4 regions of the Rhizobium sp. L9 genome follow, and region 1 is predicted to be linked to each of the others. Evidence: predicted binding sites of a transcription regulator. Region 1 holds the regulator's gene; each other region holds the start of a gene.
The links. The regulator PhoB, encoded in region 1, activates phosphate uptake and scavenging genes when phosphate is short. The targets are predictions, from matches to a motif close to TGTCATNNANCTGTCAT.
Positions count from the first base shown of each region.

Region 2: the regulator PhoB is predicted to act here: its motif matches at 1,973-1,989, upstream of CO660_RS07420 (DUF2794 domain-containing protein).
Region 3: the regulator PhoB is predicted to act here: its motif matches at 2,007-2,023, upstream of CO660_RS21510 (DUF1045 domain-containing protein).
Region 4: the regulator PhoB is predicted to act here: its motif matches at 1,625-1,641, upstream of CO660_RS13945 (UDP-2,3-diacylglucosamine diphosphatase).

Region 1 is NZ_NWSZ01000052.1:8,462-12,664, reverse strand. Features, by position in the region: gene pstA (phosphate ABC transporter permease PstA) at 1-344, shown strand, start outside; gene pstB (phosphate ABC transporter ATP-binding protein PstB) at 360-1,175, shown strand; gene phoU (phosphate signaling complex protein PhoU) at 1,220-1,933, shown strand; gene phoB (phosphate regulon transcriptional regulator PhoB) at 2,059-2,742, shown strand; gene CO660_RS31405 (GcrA family cell cycle regulator) at 3,344-3,877, opposite strand.
Region 2 is NZ_NWSZ01000006.1:93,456-97,658, reverse strand. Features, by position in the region: gene acnA (aconitate hydratase AcnA) at 1-627, shown strand, start outside; gene CO660_RS07425 (thioredoxin family protein) at 973-1,713, shown strand; gene CO660_RS07420 (DUF2794 domain-containing protein) at 2,012-2,413, shown strand; gene CO660_RS07415 (GNAT family N-acetyltransferase) at 2,420-2,977, opposite strand; gene CO660_RS07410 (Bax inhibitor-1/YccA family protein) at 3,085-3,813, opposite strand; gene CO660_RS07400 (ABC transporter permease) at 3,988-4,203, opposite strand, start outside.
Region 3 is NZ_NWSZ01000021.1:63,928-68,130, reverse strand. Features, by position in the region: gene phnN (phosphonate metabolism protein/1,5-bisphosphokinase (PRPP-forming) PhnN) at 1-71, opposite strand, end outside; gene CO660_RS21515 (alpha-D-ribose 1-methylphosphonate 5-triphosphate diphosphatase) at 68-1,207, opposite strand; gene CO660_RS21510 (DUF1045 domain-containing protein) at 1,221-1,916, opposite strand; gene phnE (phosphonate ABC transporter, permease protein PhnE) at 2,057-3,400, opposite strand; gene phnE (phosphonate ABC transporter, permease protein PhnE) at 3,408-4,203, opposite strand, start outside.
Region 4 is NZ_NWSZ01000012.1:32,590-36,792, forward strand. Features, by position in the region: gene CO660_RS13930 (FAD-binding oxidoreductase) at 1-102, shown strand, start outside; gene CO660_RS13935 (phosphoglycerate mutase family protein) at 168-917, opposite strand; gene CO660_RS13940 (hypothetical protein) at 1,100-1,432, opposite strand; gene CO660_RS13945 (UDP-2,3-diacylglucosamine diphosphatase) at 1,702-2,514, shown strand; gene CO660_RS13950 (MFS transporter) at 2,680-3,897, shown strand; gene dgcA (N-acetyl-D-Glu racemase DgcA) at 3,849-4,203, opposite strand, start outside.

The DNA of each region.
Region 1 (4,203 bases):
CAGCTCTCGGCCTCGGCGCCTCGAAAATGCAGATGGTGTTCCACCATGTCCTGCCGCTTGCCATGCCCGGCATCCTCACCGGCACGATCATCGGCCTGGCGCACGCGCTCGGCGAAACCGCGCCGCTGCTCTTGATCGGCATGGTCGCCTTCGTCGCCAATGCGCCCGCGACACCGCTCGAGCCCTCGACGGCCTTGCCCGTGCAGGTCTATATGTGGGCGAACGAGGCCGAACGTGCCTTCGTGGAGCGTACTTCGGGTGCCATCATCGTCCTGCTCCTGTTCCTGGTCGTCATGAACATGGGCGCCATCCTCTTGCGTCGTCGCTTCGAGCGCCGCTGGTAAACGGAGTCAAACACCATGAACATGCTGACGGAAGCTGCAGTTGAAAAGGCGCTGGATCAGAAGATGAGCAACGTCCCGTATAAAATGATCGGACAGAATGTCTCCGTATACTACGGCGAGAAGCGCGCGCTTTTCGACGTGAACCTGAACATTCGCGAAAACACCGTAACCGCCCTGATCGGCCCCTCGGGCTGCGGCAAGTCGACCTTCCTGCGAAGCCTGAACCGCATGAACGACACGATCGAGGGGTGCCGCGTCACCGGCAAGATCACGCTCGACAGCGACGATATCTATGATCCGGATATCGACGTCGTCGAACTTCGCGCCCGCGTCGGCATGGTTTTCCAGAAGCCGAACCCATTCCCGAAGTCGATCTATGAAAACGTCTCCTACGGCCCCCGCATCCACGGTCTCGCCAAGTCGAAGGCCGATCTCGACCAGATCGTCGAGAGCAGCCTGCAGCGCGCCGGGCTCTGGAACGAGGTCAAGGACCGCGTGCACGAATCCGGCACGGGCCTCTCCGGCGGTCAGCAGCAGCGCCTGTGCATTGCCCGCGCCGTTGCCGTCAGCCCGGAAGTCATCCTGATGGACGAGCCCTGCTCGGCCCTTGACCCGATCGCCACCGCCAAGGTCGAGGAGCTGATCCACGAACTGCGCGAAAACTATACGATCGTCATCGTCACCCACTCCATGCAGCAGGCCGCGCGCGTCTCGCAGCGCACCGCCATGTTCCACCTCGGCAATCTTGTCGAGGAGAACGACACCGACAAGATGTTCACCAATCCGGACGATCCCCGTACCCAGGACTACATCATGGGTCGCTTCGGCTGATCACGGCCATCCGAAGCCTTCCCCTTATTCGAGGACAAAGCCCCATGGCATCGACACATATTTATTCTGCCTATGATGATGATCTGAAGTTCCTTTCCAGGCGGATTTCCGAAATGGGCGGCCTGGCCGAACAGATGGTCGCCGAATCCGTCCGGGCGCTGGTCAACGGCGATACCGCGCTGGCGCAGAAGGTCATCTCAGACGACGTGATCCTCGATCACACCGAGCGCGAAATCGGCGACAAGGCGATCGTCACCATCGCCCGCCGTCAGCCGATGGCGGCGGACCTGCGCGAAATCATGGGTTCGATCCGCATCGCCGCCGATCTCGAACGCGTCGGCGACCTTGGCAAGAACACCGCCAAGCGCGTCATCGCCGTGCAGAGCACCGGCGTGCCCCGCAAGCTCGCCCGCGGTCTCGAGCATCTCTCCGAGCTGGCGCTTGTCCAGCTCAAGGAAGTGCTCGACGTCTATACGACACGCGCTGCCGACAAGGCGACCGCCATCCGCGAACGCGACAACGAGATCGACGCCATGTACACCTCGCTGTTCCGCGAGCTCTTGACCTACATGATGGAAGATCCGCGCAACATCACGAGCTGCACGCATCTGCTCTTCTGCGCCAAGAACATCGAGCGCATCGGCGACCATGCCACCAACATCGCCGAGACGATCTACTACATGGCAACAGGCGCCCAGCCGGAAGGCGATCGCCCGAAGGATGACAGCGCCAACACCGTCGGCGCCGCGACGGAATAATCCTTCCAAGATTGCGTGCGCCCCCGTTCGGGGCGCGCAAAGAGGTCGCAGCCAATTTCTGAATTTGCGCAGGACGCCTGCTTAGACCCCCAGTTTAAGGCTTGTGCGCGAGGAGACGGACACGCATGATCCCGAGAGTCGCAGTTGTTGAAGACGAGGAAGCGCTCAGCGTGCTCCTTCGCTATAATCTCGAAGCCGAAGGCTTCGAGGTCGATACCATCCTGCGCGGCGACGAGGCCGAAATCAGGCTTCAGGAGCGCACGCCCGACCTGCTCATCCTCGACTGGATGCTGCCCGGCGTCTCCGGCATCGAACTCTGCCGGCGCCTGCGCATGCGGCCGGAAACCGAGCGACTGCCGATCATCATGCTGACGGCGCGCGGCGAGGAGAGCGAGCGTGTGCGCGGACTGTCCACCGGCGCCGACGATTATGTCGTCAAGCCCTTCTCGACCCCCGAACTCGTCGCCCGCGTCAAGGCGATGCTGCGCCGTGCCCGACCTGAGGTGCTGTCCTCGGTGCTGAAATGCGGCGATATCGAGCTCGACCGCGAAACCCATCGCGTCCACCGCAAGAGCCGCGAAGTCCGCCTCGGCCCGACCGAATTCCGCCTGCTGGAATTCCTGATGTCGTCGCCGGGCCGGGTCTTTTCCCGCTCGCAGCTGCTCGACGGCGTCTGGGGTCACGACATCTATGTCGACGAACGAACCGTCGACGTCCATGTCGGCCGCCTGCGCAAGGCGCTGAACTTCTCCAACATGCAGGACGTCATCCGCACCGTCCGTGGCGCCGGCTATTCGATGGAAGCCTAAGGCTGAGAGAGTGTGTGGGGTGGGCGTTCCCGCCAAACGCACGGCAGTACGGCTTGTGAGGCTCCCCTGCCGTCGTCGATCGCAGCCGCTTCGTCGCCAGCGTCATTGCGCCGGCGAGGCTTATGCATCTCGGCACCACCTTTCCACCGCGCCTGCAGAGCCGACTTGTCCCGGCATCACCTCGCCTCCGTCATCCCAGGGCTTGACCCTGGGATCCATGCGGCCGGCGCTGCGGGAACAGGGATGCATCCAACTGCAGGGAAATTATGAAAGCCGAGTGCTTGGCCGTGGATCCCAGGGTCAAGCCCTGGGATGACGGAGCGCGTGGTTGGCGCTCTCGCCAAACGCGCCGGTGGTGCAACCTGTAGCACCCGTTTTTGCCGCCGATCCATCGCCGCTGCAGAGCGGTCGCGCCATCGCCGCTGCAGAACCAGCTTCATCGCACTGGCGTGGCCTATCTGTCCAGGCACCACTTCTCCTCCAAGCCCCGGGATGACGGAGTGTGGGGTTGGCTTGGTTGCTAAACGCAAAGGTCACTTCCCCAATCGAATAAAAAACGGGCCACTCGGCCCGTTTCCCGTTCTCAGCAATACCTGTCCGCTCAGCTGACCCGTGCTGCCGCCCGGCGCCTTTCGTTGATCGGCTGATAGGCAAGCTTCTGATGATAGCTGCAATAGGGCGAATTGTCCGGGGACTCGCAGCCGCAGAAATGGAAATCTTCCTTGAGCGGGTCGCCGACCGGCCATTTGCAGGTGCGTTCGGTGAGCTCCGTCAGGCCGAGGCGGCGAGAAATCGGCACGACCACATTGCCGGCCGGCACATATTCCATTTCCTCGACGGCATCGACTTCGATCTCTTCCTTCAGCATCGTTGCGCCCTGTTGACGGGTCACGGTGCGGGTGGTGATCCGGGAGGCGTAATTCGGCGCGCGCGGCGCGGATGTCTGGCGCTTCGGCGTGCGCGCCGCGGTGGCCGTGCCGCCGGCCTTGGCGCGGCCGGGAAGGCTGAGCCTGTGCACCTTGCCGATAACGGCGTTTCGGCTGACGCCGCCAAGCTGCGCAGCAATCTGGCTGGCGCTCAGTCCTTCGGCCCAAAGCTTCTTGAGTTTCTCGACCCGCTCGTCTGTCCAGTTCATGCCCTGTCTCCACCTTTTGCGTTGGTGATGGCAGAATCCCTCACCGTTGTCCCGGAAGCCTCCGAAACAAGAAACGCTTGATCAATTTTGGTGACTAGTTCCGCCGCATGCAGTCTAGTAATTGAACTTTAACCTAGTGTGAGGCTGACTCCGTGACAAGAGTCGCGGGAATCCGGATGAATCGAATTTCAAGTTTTCCCCAACTTGCTGCCTCTGCGTGGCATTTCTGCAATAATGCCTGTTGAAGGCCGAAAGTTGCCGCTGCACAAGCCTGCTGCATAGGCTAAGGCGCCAGTTTTGTTGACATTGCAGCGCGAAAAGGAAAT
Region 2 (4,203 bases), on a different contig from region 1:
GCATCGCCGGCCGGCGCATACCTCATCGGCCATGACGTTGCCGTTGCCGACTTCAACCAATACGGCACGCGGCGCGGCAACCATGAAGTGATGATGCGCGGCACCTTCGCCAATATCCGCATCCGCAATCACATGCTTGGCCCGAACGGCAAGGAAGGCGGCTACACGATCCACTATCCGTCGAAGGAAGAGACATCGATCTACGACGCCGCCATGCAGTACAAGGCCGAAGGCGTGCCGCTCGTCATCTTCGCCGGCGTCGAATACGGCAACGGCTCCTCGCGCGACTGGGCTGCCAAGGGCACCAACCTGCTCGGCGTCAAGGCCGTGATCGCCCAGAGCTTCGAGCGCATCCATCGCTCGAACCTGGTCGGCATGGGCGTCATCCCCTTCGTCTTCGAAGAGGGCACGACCTGGCAGAGCCTCGGCCTCAAGGGCGACGAGCTCGTCACCATCGAGGGGCTGGACAAGATCAAGCCGCGCGAGAGGAAGATCGCCAAGATCACCTATGGCGACGGCACGGTGAAGGAAGTTCCGCTGCTGTCGCGCGTCGATACGCTCGACGAGGTGATCTACCTCAACAATGGCGGCATCCTGCAGACGGTTCTGCGTGATCTCGCTGCCTGATTGTCGAGCATGATGCCGAAAAGTGTGAGCGGTTTTCGGACAACATCATGCTCTGCTTTTTTGATGTAGATCCGGATTCAGATTTTGGGCCGAATCGGCCTGAAATCATCCGGATCTTGGAGCTTGCTATGATAATGGCCGCCGGAGAGCAATTTCCGGCGGCTCTTCTTTGCGGCGACAGTATTCGATGGGGCTCACGATGATTTGTTTTCAGCGCCTTCCGGCCGAGCTACGTCTCACCCGTTCGTGACTTTTCGTTTGGACCCGGAAGGATTATTCGTACGTTCATGTCTCAGAGCCTTCGGTTCCTAAACGCCGCCGGCGCTGAAAAAGAGGTGCAGGTGAATGTCCCCCCGTTTCTTGATTTCGCTGATCGCCGGCGTTGCTTTTGCAGGCTCGCTGCATGCCGAAGACGGCAAGCCGAGAGGCGTCGTCGAGCTTTTCACGTCACAGGGCTGCTCCTCCTGTCCTCCCGCTGATGCCGCCTTCCGCAAGCTGGTGAACCAAGGCGATGTCATCGCGCTCGCCTATCACATTGACTACTGGAATTATCTCGGCTGGGCCGATACGCTGAGCTCGAAGGAAAATACCGAGCGGCAATACGGCTATGCCAGGACGATGGGTCGCAGCAACGTCTATACGCCGCAGGCCATCGTCAATGGGCGCGGCCATTTGGCCGGCGCCGATCTCACCGGCATCAACAGCAAGATCGACACCTACAGCAGCGAAGGCAATGGGCTGACCGTTCCCATCAGCGCGGCGATGCGCGGCGACGAGCTGGAGATCAAGATCGGTGCCGGACAGGGCAAGGCCAATGTCGTCATGGTCTATTTCGACAAGGAGAAGACAATCGACGTTGAGAAAGGCGAAAACAGCGGAAAGAAGATCTCCTATCTGCACAGCGTCACCAACGTCGAAACCGTCGGCATGTGGGATGGCAAGGCGACCAGTCTGACGCTACCGGCGAGCGTCTTGCAGCGGCCGCAGCTCGAGGGCTGCGCAATCCTGCTACAGTCGGCCACGGCCGACGGCGATCCGGCGGCGATCCTCGGCGCGACCGTGGTGATGGCGGGAAAAAGCATCTGATATTTCACCCGAGTACGGGTGAAATGCGGGCGGCCCGGCCGAGCGTATTCGGGGCTGGGGTTAAGGTCGATACGCTCCGCCGGGCCCTTTGGCGCGCTGGCGCCAAACCGGGATGCATAAATCTCCCGCAAATGAGGCGCTGTTTTGACTGAAATGCGGCACTGGGGAGAAAGCATTGCTTGGTCCCCAGCGAACGTGACTGGACCTGCGGCGAATGTGAGGAGCGCCGCTCTTGCAATTTGCGGCGGCTCGGGCAAACTGTCACTCTCCTGTCACAAGCGGAGGCCTTGGAGACCTGATGACAGATCAGCCGGATTTGCGACACGGCGAAAGCCGCTCCGTCGACAATAGTTCCTCGGTCATCGTCGATCTCAGGGAATACAAACAAAGCAAGGACCCGCTTCCGGTGACTTTCCACCGGCGCGAGCTGGATGCGATCCTCTGGATCTACGGCCGCATGGTGGGCGAGGGGGAATGGCGCGATTACGCCATTGACCATCTGAAGGACAGAGCGGTCTTTTCCGTCTTCAAGCGCTCCGGCGAGATGCCGCTCTTCCGGATTGAAAAGAACCCGAAGCTTGCCGCCAAACAGGGTGCCTATTCCGTGATCAATATCAACGGCATGATCCTGAAGCGCGGACACGAGTTGAACCAGGTCCTCAAGGTATTCGACAAAACCTTGAAACTCGTGGACAAATAACTCTTATCAGCCCGCAAACAGCGTACCGGGGTAGGTGGAGGGATTCGGATCGGTTGTCATGCCCTCGCCGAGGCTGCGCTGCATGAGCATCGTGTCCAGCCAGTGGCCGTGCTTGTAGCCGGTGCCCTTCATCAGGCCGACCTCCACAAAACCTGCCTTCAGATGAAGCGCGATCGAGGCCGGGCTCGCGCCACCGATGACGGCCACCATCTGACGAAAACCAAGCGCGGTGCAGCGGTCGATCAGCTCGATCATCAGTGCCTTGCCGATGCCACGCCCGCGGGCTTCGGGGGCCAGGTAGATCGAATCCTCCACCATCCAGCGATAGGCGGGGCGGGTGCGGAAGGCCGACGCATAAGCGTAGCCCAAGAGTTTCCCGTCCGCATCGGCCGCGGCGATGTAGGGATATTGCTGACTGACTATCGCGGAAAAACGCTGGGCCATTTCGGCCTCGGAGGGCGGCGCAATCTCGTAGCTTGCAACGCCATTCAGGACCGAGTCACGATAGATCTCCGTGATGGCGGGGATGTCGGCTTGGGCGGCGTTGCGCAGAAGGAAGGACATCGGGGCGGCAGGTCCATCGGAAGAGCAGGCTCCTCTAAAATCATCCCTGCGAAACCGGCGCAACAAAAAAGGCGGCCGAAGCCGCCTTTTCGATCTCATTGCGCCTGTTATCTGCGGTTGCCCATGAACTGCAGCAGGAACATGAAGAGGTTGAGGAAGTCGAGATAAAGCGTCAGTGCACCCATGATCGCCTTGCGCCCGGCGACAGCGACGTCATCGGCTTCATAGTAGAGTTCCTTGATCCGCTGCGTGTCGTAGGCGGTGAGGCCTGCGAAGATCAGCACGCCGATCACCGAGATCGCGAACTGCAGCGCGGATGAAGCCAGGAAGATGTTGACGAGCGAGGCGATGATCAGGCCGAAGAGACCCATGATCAGGAACGAACCCATCGCCGACAGGTCACGCTTCGCGGTATAGCCGTAAAGCGACAGTGCGCCGAAGGAGGCGGCGGTGACGAAGAAGGTCTGAACAACGCTCTGGCCGGTATAGACCAGGAAGATCGACGAGAGCGACAGCCCTACCAGGGCGGCGTAGATCCAGAAGGTGGTCTGGGCGGCGGAGACGCTCATCTGATGAATGCGGAAGCTCAGGAAGAAGACGACCGCAAGGGGGGCAAGGATGACGACCCAGCGCAACGGCGACTGGAACAGAAGCGCGCCAAACTGGGTGAGCTGGCCGTCCTGGACCGCGAAGTTGAATCCGAGATATGCGGCCACGCCGGTGATCGCCAGGCCCAGCGCCATCAGGTTGTAGACCTTGAGCATATATGCGCGCAGGCCTTGATCAATCATCTCGCCGGTCTGGACGCGGCTTTGATAGTTACGAAGATCAGCCATAGTTTCCTCTTACAAGCTCCGAAGGAGATACGGTGTCGGGGTTCTCGACCCGGGCGCCGCTGCGGAGCTCCAGCATGCCTGCAGACAATATGAGGCTTTCGCCCTTTGCAAACAAGGGGCCTGCAACGGCGCGGCCGGTTAAATCGCCGTAAGGTGAAGGCTTTTGGGACAGCTTCAAAGCTCGCGCAGCACGGGCGCCGCCTTCTGCCCGAGGATGCGCCAGGTGCCGATGAGACCGATGCCGACTGTCAGAACGAGTGCCGTCACCAGCGTCAGGCCCGCCACGTCAGGCAGGAAGGCAGACGGCAGTCGCATGATGCGGGCGACGATGAACCAGGCGGCGATGGCGCCGGCAAAGAGTGCGAAGATCGCAGTCGCCAGTCCGAGGAT
Region 3 (4,203 bases), on a different contig from region 1:
CTCGGCCCGACGACGACGACCATGATGCCGCGTTCGGCTCCAGCAGCCGCATGGGGTTCGTGCGGCGTCATGCGACACGGCGTCCCTGGCGCCAGACGGAGCGTGTTACCGGCACGCCGTGCGAGCGGTGGACACGGACGAGATCGGCGCGCAGCCCGGTCGCGATCCGGCCGCGATCATTGAGGCTGACGGTGCGGGCAGGCGTCGACGTCACCATCGCGATCGCTTTCGGAAGGGTGATGCCTTCCACCTCGTCGGCAAGGATGAAGGGTGCATGCAGCAGGCTGAGCGGCACGTAATCGGAGGACAGAACGTCGAGCACGCCCATTTCGGCGAGATCGCGGGCGGCGATGTTGCCGGAATGGGATTTGCCGCGCACGATGTTGGGCGCGCCCATCAGCACGCTCATGCCGTGCTCGTGCGATGCCCGGGCGGCATCGAAGCTGGTCGGGAACTCGGCAAGGCGCACGCCATTGTCGATCGCCTCGTCGACATGGGAGAGCGTGGCGTCGTCATGGCTTGCGACCGTGATGCCGCGCTCGGCGCAGACCTTGGCGATGGCGTTTCGATGTGGCGTCGAATTGCGCGCCGATTCCGCCTGGCGCTTGGCGACGAAACGCGCAAAGGCCTCATCGCTCAGACCACGCTTCTTTTGGTAGTAGAAGATATATTGATCCATCGTCTGGAACTGCCGCTGGCCGGGCGCGTGATCCATCAGCGAGACGAGCCGCACATGCGGATCATTTTCGAAATCGGCGAAATGTTCAAGCACATTGTCGGCCGATACCTCGCAGCGCAGGTGGATGAGGTGTTCGGCGCGCAGCCTGCCTTCCTTCTCCGCCGATTGGATGGCGTCGGCCATCTCGCGCATCTCGCCATTTTCGAACCCGCCATCCTCATCCGCGCCCATGCGCAGGCAGTCGAAGACCGTCGTGATGCCCGATGTGACGATCTGGGCGTCATGCGCCTGGACGGCAGCCGTCTTGTGCCAGCGAATGCCCGGACGCGGCTGATAATGGCCTTCGAGATGGTCGGTATGCAGTTCGACAAGGCCGGGAATGACGTAATCCCCCTCGAAATCTTCGCCGGCTACCGAATTGCCTTCAGAGATATCGGCGATCTTGCCGTCGCGGATGAGGATCGATCCTGAAAGGATGTCGTCCTCGAGAACGATGCGGGCGTTGGAAAAGACGGTCTCTTTGCTCATATTGTCAGGTCTTTCAGTTTTTAGCGCCGGCAAGGGGCAGCCAGGAACGAACTCTGAACGGGGCGCCGCGCGTCTCCTCGATGAAGACCGCAAGGCCGGAAATCAAAAGCGGGCGGCCGGTGAAACCGGCAAAACGTTCCGCCAGGATTGCTCTCATCACCTCGGCGCGCTCTGCAGGCACCTGCCCGCTCAGTGTCATGTGGAAACCGAAATCCTCCATGACGTAAGGATAGCCCCAGCGCTGCAGATTGGCGCGCTGGCTGTCGCTGAGCCTTTCCGGATTGCGGCGCGCGATATCGGCCTCGGACAGCGTTGCGCGGAACGGCTCGAAGGACTTTACCACCTTCGCTGCGAAATCCTGAAGAGGTTGATGAAGAGAAGCCGGAACAAGGGCAAAAAATCGACCGAGCTGACCGAGGACGAGCTGGGGAATCTCGAAAGCCGGCGTGCGCGCGGCAAACTCCTCGGCAAAGGCCATGAGATCCCTTTCGGTGACAGAAGCGGCAAGCGAAAACGGCGCCTTGATCGTCGCATGAAAGCCATAGCGTCGCGGGTCGGCAGTCAGCTCGAACTGCTCTGCCGCACTCAGCGTCTCATGTGCGGGTGCAGGATAGGTTTTGCCGCTGAACGCATCGCGGCCGAGCCAGAGCGAAGCCGCGCCGGTCAGAGGGTCATCCTTCGGCGGCGAAAAATAGAGAGCGTAGCGCAAGGATTTTGTCCTGGGGATCGTCGAAAGGGGAGCGCAATGTGCAGTGATTTGGCGGCGAACCGCAAGCAGGCTCCCGGCTAAAAGATTTCCGTGACAGAATGATGATGACGGCCGCGCCGCCACCGGCCTTCATCGAGTGCTCAGTGCGAATTCGTGCCCATCAGTCGATGGCGCAGCGCGTTCGATGCGGCGTCGAACAGGAAGACGACGATCAGGATCAGAATGACCATATAGGCGACGTTTTCCCAGTTGGCGTTGGTGCGCATTGCCTCCCAGAGTTTGAGGCCGATGCCGCCTGCGCCGACGGCGCCGATGATGGTGGCACCGCGCACGTTCGACTCCCACTGGTAGAGCGTCTGGCTGACGATGACCGGGACGATCTGCGGCATGATGCCGTAACGATGGACGAGCAAGGTCTGGGCGCCAGTCGATTTGATGCCTTCCCGCGGCTTGTTGTCGATGTTCTCGAGCCCCTCGGAATAAAGCTTGCCGAGCGTGCCGGTCTCGGTGAGGAAGATCGCGCCGCTGCCGGCAAGCGGCCCTGGGCCGAAGGCGCGTGTCAGGAAAAGCGCCCAGATCAGCATGTCGACAGAGCGCAGGAAATCGAAGAAGCGCTTGAGAATCTGGTTCAAGAGGCGGTTCGGAGTGATGTTGCGTGCCGCCAGGAAGGCGAGCGGGAAGGCGGCAAGCGCGCCGAGCAGCGTTCCGAGAAAGGCCATGACGATCGTCTGGAAAAGCTTGGTCCAGACGTCGCCGTGCTGCCATTCGCTGTTGTTCCAGATGTCATCGAAAGCGAGCGACAGGTTGGACTGGTCGGGCTTGATGCGCGGGCCGGAGACAATGAGGCCAAGGACGTCGCCGACCGGCTTGTCGAAGAATGACGATTGCGTGTCGAAGAGGAAATTCGCCCAGCCGAGGAAACGCTTGCGAACTTTCACGCGATCGACGGAAATGCTGACGTCGCCGGCAAAGCCGAGATCAGCGAGCACGTTATCGTCATAGACCGTCATCCAGCTCGGCACCGGGCCGACCACCTCGGGCGCGCCGCTCGAAACGTTGACCGGGACGCTGACGCCGTGTGCGGTCACGATCGTTTCGCTCTTCGAAACGGTGATGCTGCGGCTGGTGCCGCTGACGGAAACGGTGATGCTGCCATCGGGATTGTTGACCACCCAGTCCGGATGCGGATTGTCGCCGAGCGGCGAGAAGCGGGGATAACGCACCTCGATCGAGCCGTCATCCTGGATGCGGAAGTCCGGCTGCACATCATAACTCACCCATTGGCTGAGATAGATGCCGACGCGCTCCCAGTGGGCTTCGGCAAGAAGCTTGGGCAGGTCAAAGAACCAGACGGCGTAGAGGCCGTAGAGGAGGGTCGCAATGAGGATCATCAGCCCGCCGAAACGCTGGCGGAACGACCGGTGGAAATATTCCGGATAGCGCGCTTCAATCTCTTGCATGCGGTTTGCGTCGATCACCGTCATGGCGGCCTCAATGTTGCAGAAGGAAAGCGTGTTCGCCGACGAGACGGCGGCGCAGCCATGCGGAGAACTGGTCGACGGCGATGATCGTCACGAACAACAGGAGTACGAGGGCGACGGTCTTTGCGCCGAAGCCGCGCGAGATCGAAAGCTTCAGCTCTTCGCCGATGCCGCCGCCACCGACGGCGCCGATGATGGTCGAGGCGCGCACGTTGATCTCCAGGCGCAGCAGCGCATAGGAGGCGAAATTCGGCAGCACCTGCGGCAGGGCGGCGAAGCGCACCCGCTCCCACCAGTTGGCGCCGACGGCCTTCATCCCCTCATGTGGCTTCATGTCGATATTTTCGGCGACTTCGTAGAAGAGTTTGCCGAGCGCGCCGATCGTGTGCAGGGTGATGGCGATGATGGCGGCGACCGGCCCGATCGACAGGAGCGCTGAAAACAGGCCGGCAATGACGATATCCGGGAAGGCGCGCAGGAATTCCATCAGCCGCTTGGTGAAGACTCGCAGCGGCCACGAACTCGTCAGGTTGCGCGCCGCAAAGAAGCTCAAGGGCACGGCAAAGACGAAGGCGATGATAGTCGAGATCAGCGCCACGTTGATCGTGACGATCATCAGCTCGAAATATTCCGGGATGTAGAAGTCTCCCCAGATATAGACGCGGCCTTTGATGAAGTTGAATTCCTCGCCGCCCTTGTCGTTGACGCTCGCTATGTCGAAGAGCGCGCGCCAGACGTCGTTCCAATCCTTGGGAATGAGCCAGCTCAGGAAGTCGAATAGGTGCGGCAGGCGTTCGAAGAAATGG
Region 4 (4,203 bases), on a different contig from region 1:
AATTATGCGCGCCTTTCGGAAATCAAGCTGCGCTACGATCCGAACAATTTGTTCCGGATGAATCAGAATGTGAAGCCGATGGCGGCGGTGCGAGCTGCTTGAATAGATGCAGCGTAGAAGACCCCGCCCCAAACCGCTCCCCACAAGGGTCCCTTGTGGGGAGCGGTTTACCCACCGCGCTTCGGCGTCATCGTCACGTCAGCGCCATAGGCATCGCGCAGCTTGTTCTCCTGTCCCGGCTGCCGGTCGGCGGCCTGGTGCAGCGGTATCGTGTCGTAGCCCTGCAAACGCGTTCCCTCGATCAGCGTAACGTCGGAATTCCCAGGATTGTCGGAGCGCTCGAACCAGTCGACGGAGTGGTGCAGGAAATTCATTTCGACCGCCCGGTTGGTGACCCCGTGGCCGACGATCGCGACGTTGTGGTCGCCGTTTTCAGCCTCGTGCATGACGGTCTGAAGGAAGAGACGCACCCGCTGCGCCACGTCCGCCCGGCTTTCGCCGTCCGGCGGGCGCGCATAGAACTTGCCGCTATTGTTGCGCAGCCTCGCCCATTTTTCGAACTCCTCGGGGAATTTCTGCTTCTGCTCGGCACGGTCGTAGATTTCGGTGAAGAGGCCGAAATCCTGCTCGCGCAGAAGATAATCTTCCCTGACATCGCCGACGAAGTTTTCCGGCAGCGCTTCGAGCAGCGCATCCTTGCTCTGGCGCGTGCGCAGAAACGGCGAATACCAGATATGCAGCTTCTGGAATCCCTGGCTCGGCAGCCCTTTGAGGTACGAAGCGATAACAGCGCCTGCCTCAGCCGCCTGGCGATAGCCCCATTCAGTCAGCGGCACATTATGATCGCCGAATTGGCGGTAGGCCTGTTCGTTGATGTTGCCGAGGGATTCGCCGTGGCGAACGAGAAAGAGACGCATCGGCCATCCCGCTTTGTCGGACATGGAATCGTTGTCATCATGAACGCGCTCGATCGGCAGGGCAATATTGCCGGCCGAAAAGGGGCGTAGCGTCTGGTCGCCGCTTGCCCCCAATCCGCTTGGCCCGTCGATCTTGTTCACTCGGTTCGAAATCGAGAAGCGAGAGAGCGTCTTCCGGGCTATCAGCGGCCCTGGAAGATCTTGATGAGTTTTGGCGTAAACCGGTGAGCCTTGATGTCGAGCAGATCCTGATACGTAGCGCGACCGGAGATCGCGGCCGTCAGATATCGCTGGCAAGCGATCCTCGGAGCGTCATTGTCGGAGACGTTTGTCACGATCCCCGCGGCGCGCCGCGCATTTGCATCGAAATCCTTTGTGCACACTTTGACGAACTCGTTTCTTGCTCTCGCGCTGCCTTGCAGTAGCGTGACTGTCGCATCATAGTCCTGCTGCGTCGGTGCACAGCTGGCAAGCATTGCCATAGAAATCATTATTGTCGCGGTTCGGGCGCGCATCATCAGTATCCCCCAGGTTACGCCTTGATCGGCAGCTGCTGTTAATTTGATTCTCGGCATGCGGGAAAGATCCAGGACCTCGCGGCTAGAAATTATGATAATCGGATTTCCGATATCGCTATTGCGAGCTTCGATGGGATCTGCGTTTACCATCCAGACGGCACGGCGGGTTTGCAGGGCTTTTCCCCAGCTTGTCATCTTCCTGAAACACGAGTCTGGTTTTGGAAGGCTAGATGAAAGATGGGGCACGAGCACTGTTCGTGACAGACATGATGGAACCCAGACATTTCCGCACGCTCTTCATTTCCGATGTGCATCTCGGCTCGAAGGCCGCGAAGGCTGATTTCCTGCTGGATTTCCTGCGCTACCACGAAGCCGATACGATCGTGCTCGTCGGCGACATCGTCGACGGCTGGCGCCTGAAGCGCAGCTGGTACTGGCCGCAGGTCTGCAACGACGTCGTCCAGAAACTGCTGCGCAAGGCGCGCAAGGGCACGCGCGTCGTCTACATCCCCGGCAATCACGACGAATTCCTGCGCGACTTCCCGGGCATGCATTTCGGCGGCATCGAGGTCGTCGAGCGCATGATGCATGACGGCGCGGACGGCAAGAAATACCTGATCCTGCACGGCGACGAGTTCGACGTCGTTGTCCGCAACGCCCGCCTGCTCGCCTATCTCGGTGACTGGGCCTATGATACGGCAATCCGCATCAACATCTTGCTCGCCGCCGTACGCCGTCGCCTTGGCATGCCATATTGGTCGTTTTCCGCCTGGGCGAAGCTGCAGGTCAAGCATGCGGTCAATTTCATCGGCGAGTTCGAACGCGTCGTGGCTGAAGAGGCGCGCAAGAGCGGAGCCGACGGGGTGATCTGCGGCCACATCCACCACGCCGCCATCCAGGAGATGGACGGCATCCGCTACATCAACACTGGCGACTGGGTGGAAAGCTGCACAGCGGTTGCAGAGCATGAGGACGGCACGTTCGAACTGATCACCTGGCGAGCGCTTGCTAGCGCAGTGCCGGCGCTTACCGCAGTCGAGCGTCTCGAAGAGGCGGAACTCGCCGCGCAGGCAGCGTGAATTTACAGCTGTCGCAGTCGCGGCGGCTCGCCAGCAATTTAGCCGTCACCGCGAGGTAACAGGCCCAATTTATTTTCTAAAACGTTTCCGGACGGCTATTTCTCGCAATGGTCGCCCCCCGGGGTGGTGTGTTAGGAAAACATCTAGTTTCCTTCAGGTCCACCGATGATTCCCGCTCAACATTCTCCGGGTGAGGGAGCGCCGCCGCGCTTCCGGCTGCTCAGCGCGCTGTCCTATTGCGCGCCGCTGCTCGTCAATGGTGTCGTGCTGCCATTTTTCCCGGTATGGCTGCAAACCCATAGTTTCAGTGACCGTGAAATCGGCATTGTTCTCGCCATACCGATGGTGGTTCGAGTCCTGGTAGCACCTGTCGTCGCCATGATCGCCGACCTCATGAAGGAGCGCGCCACCGTGCTGCTCTGGTCGGGTGGCCTGTCGCTGCTGACGGCGATCGCGCTTTACTGGACGACCAGCTTTTGGCCGGTGACAATCGTCTTCGCGCTGCAGGGCGCCACCTTTGCGCCCTATGTGCCCGTGGTCGAATCGATCGTCATTTCAGGCGTGCGCCGCTGGGGGCTCGATTATGGGTCGATGCGCGTATGGGGCTCGATCGCCTTCATCGTCTCGACGCTCCTCGGCGGTCAGCTGATCGGCCGGGGGGGCGGCGGCATGGTGCTCGTCGTCATGGTGTTCGGCTTCACGATGACGGTGGCGATGGCGATCTTCTGTCCGCGGATCGGGCCCACACGGCGGCGCGGCCAGCCGATCGACCTGCCGGCCGCCACCGGCAGCGGGTTGCGCGAACCACATTTGCTGCTGCTCCTGATCGGAGTTGCCATCCAGCAGTCGAGCCACGCGGTGCTTAATGCTTTTTCCTCGATTTATTGGCATCAGCTCGGCTTTTCCGGCACCGAGGTCGGCTTGCTCTGGAGCGCCGGCGTTGCTTCGGAGGTGACGGTGTTCTTTCTATCGAAGCGTCTCAATCGGCGCTTCAATGCCTGGACATTGATCCGCTTCGGCTGCGCCATCAGCGTCTGCCGCTGGATCCTGTTTCCCATGAATGCCGGCTTTGCCGGCTTCTTCCTGCTGCAATGTTTCCACGGCTTCACCTATGCCTTCGTGCATACCGGCGTGCAGCGGAGAATCGTGGCGACGGTGCAGGAAACGCAGGAGGCCTCGGCGCAGGGCGCCTATTTCTTCTATGTCGGCATGGCGATGGGGTTGATGACCATCGCTTCGGGCTACCTCTACGCCTGGCTCGGCCTTGTCAGCTATTACGTCATGGCGCTCGTCGCGCTTTCCGGCCTCGGGCTGGTCATCTCAGCCTACTATCTTCAGCCCCAGAGGGTGCTTTCCGGCGGAAAGACCAGGGAAGCGGCGTAGCGCAGGCCGGGTTGGCGGTCGCGGGCAAGCAGCAGCGGGCCGTCGAGATCGACGAAATCGGCATCCTGCGCGAGCAGCACGGCTGGCGCCATCGCAAGCGAAGTGCCGACCATGCAACCGATCATGATCGAAAAGCCGAGCCTCTCCGCTTCGGCCTTCATCGCCAAGGCCTCGGTGAGGCCGCCTGTCTTGTCGAGCTTGATATTGATCGCATCATAACGGTCGGCAAGGCTTGCGAGGTCTCCGGTGTGATGCACACTCTCGTCGGCGCAGACGAGCAGCGGGCGGCGGATTTCGGCAAGCAGC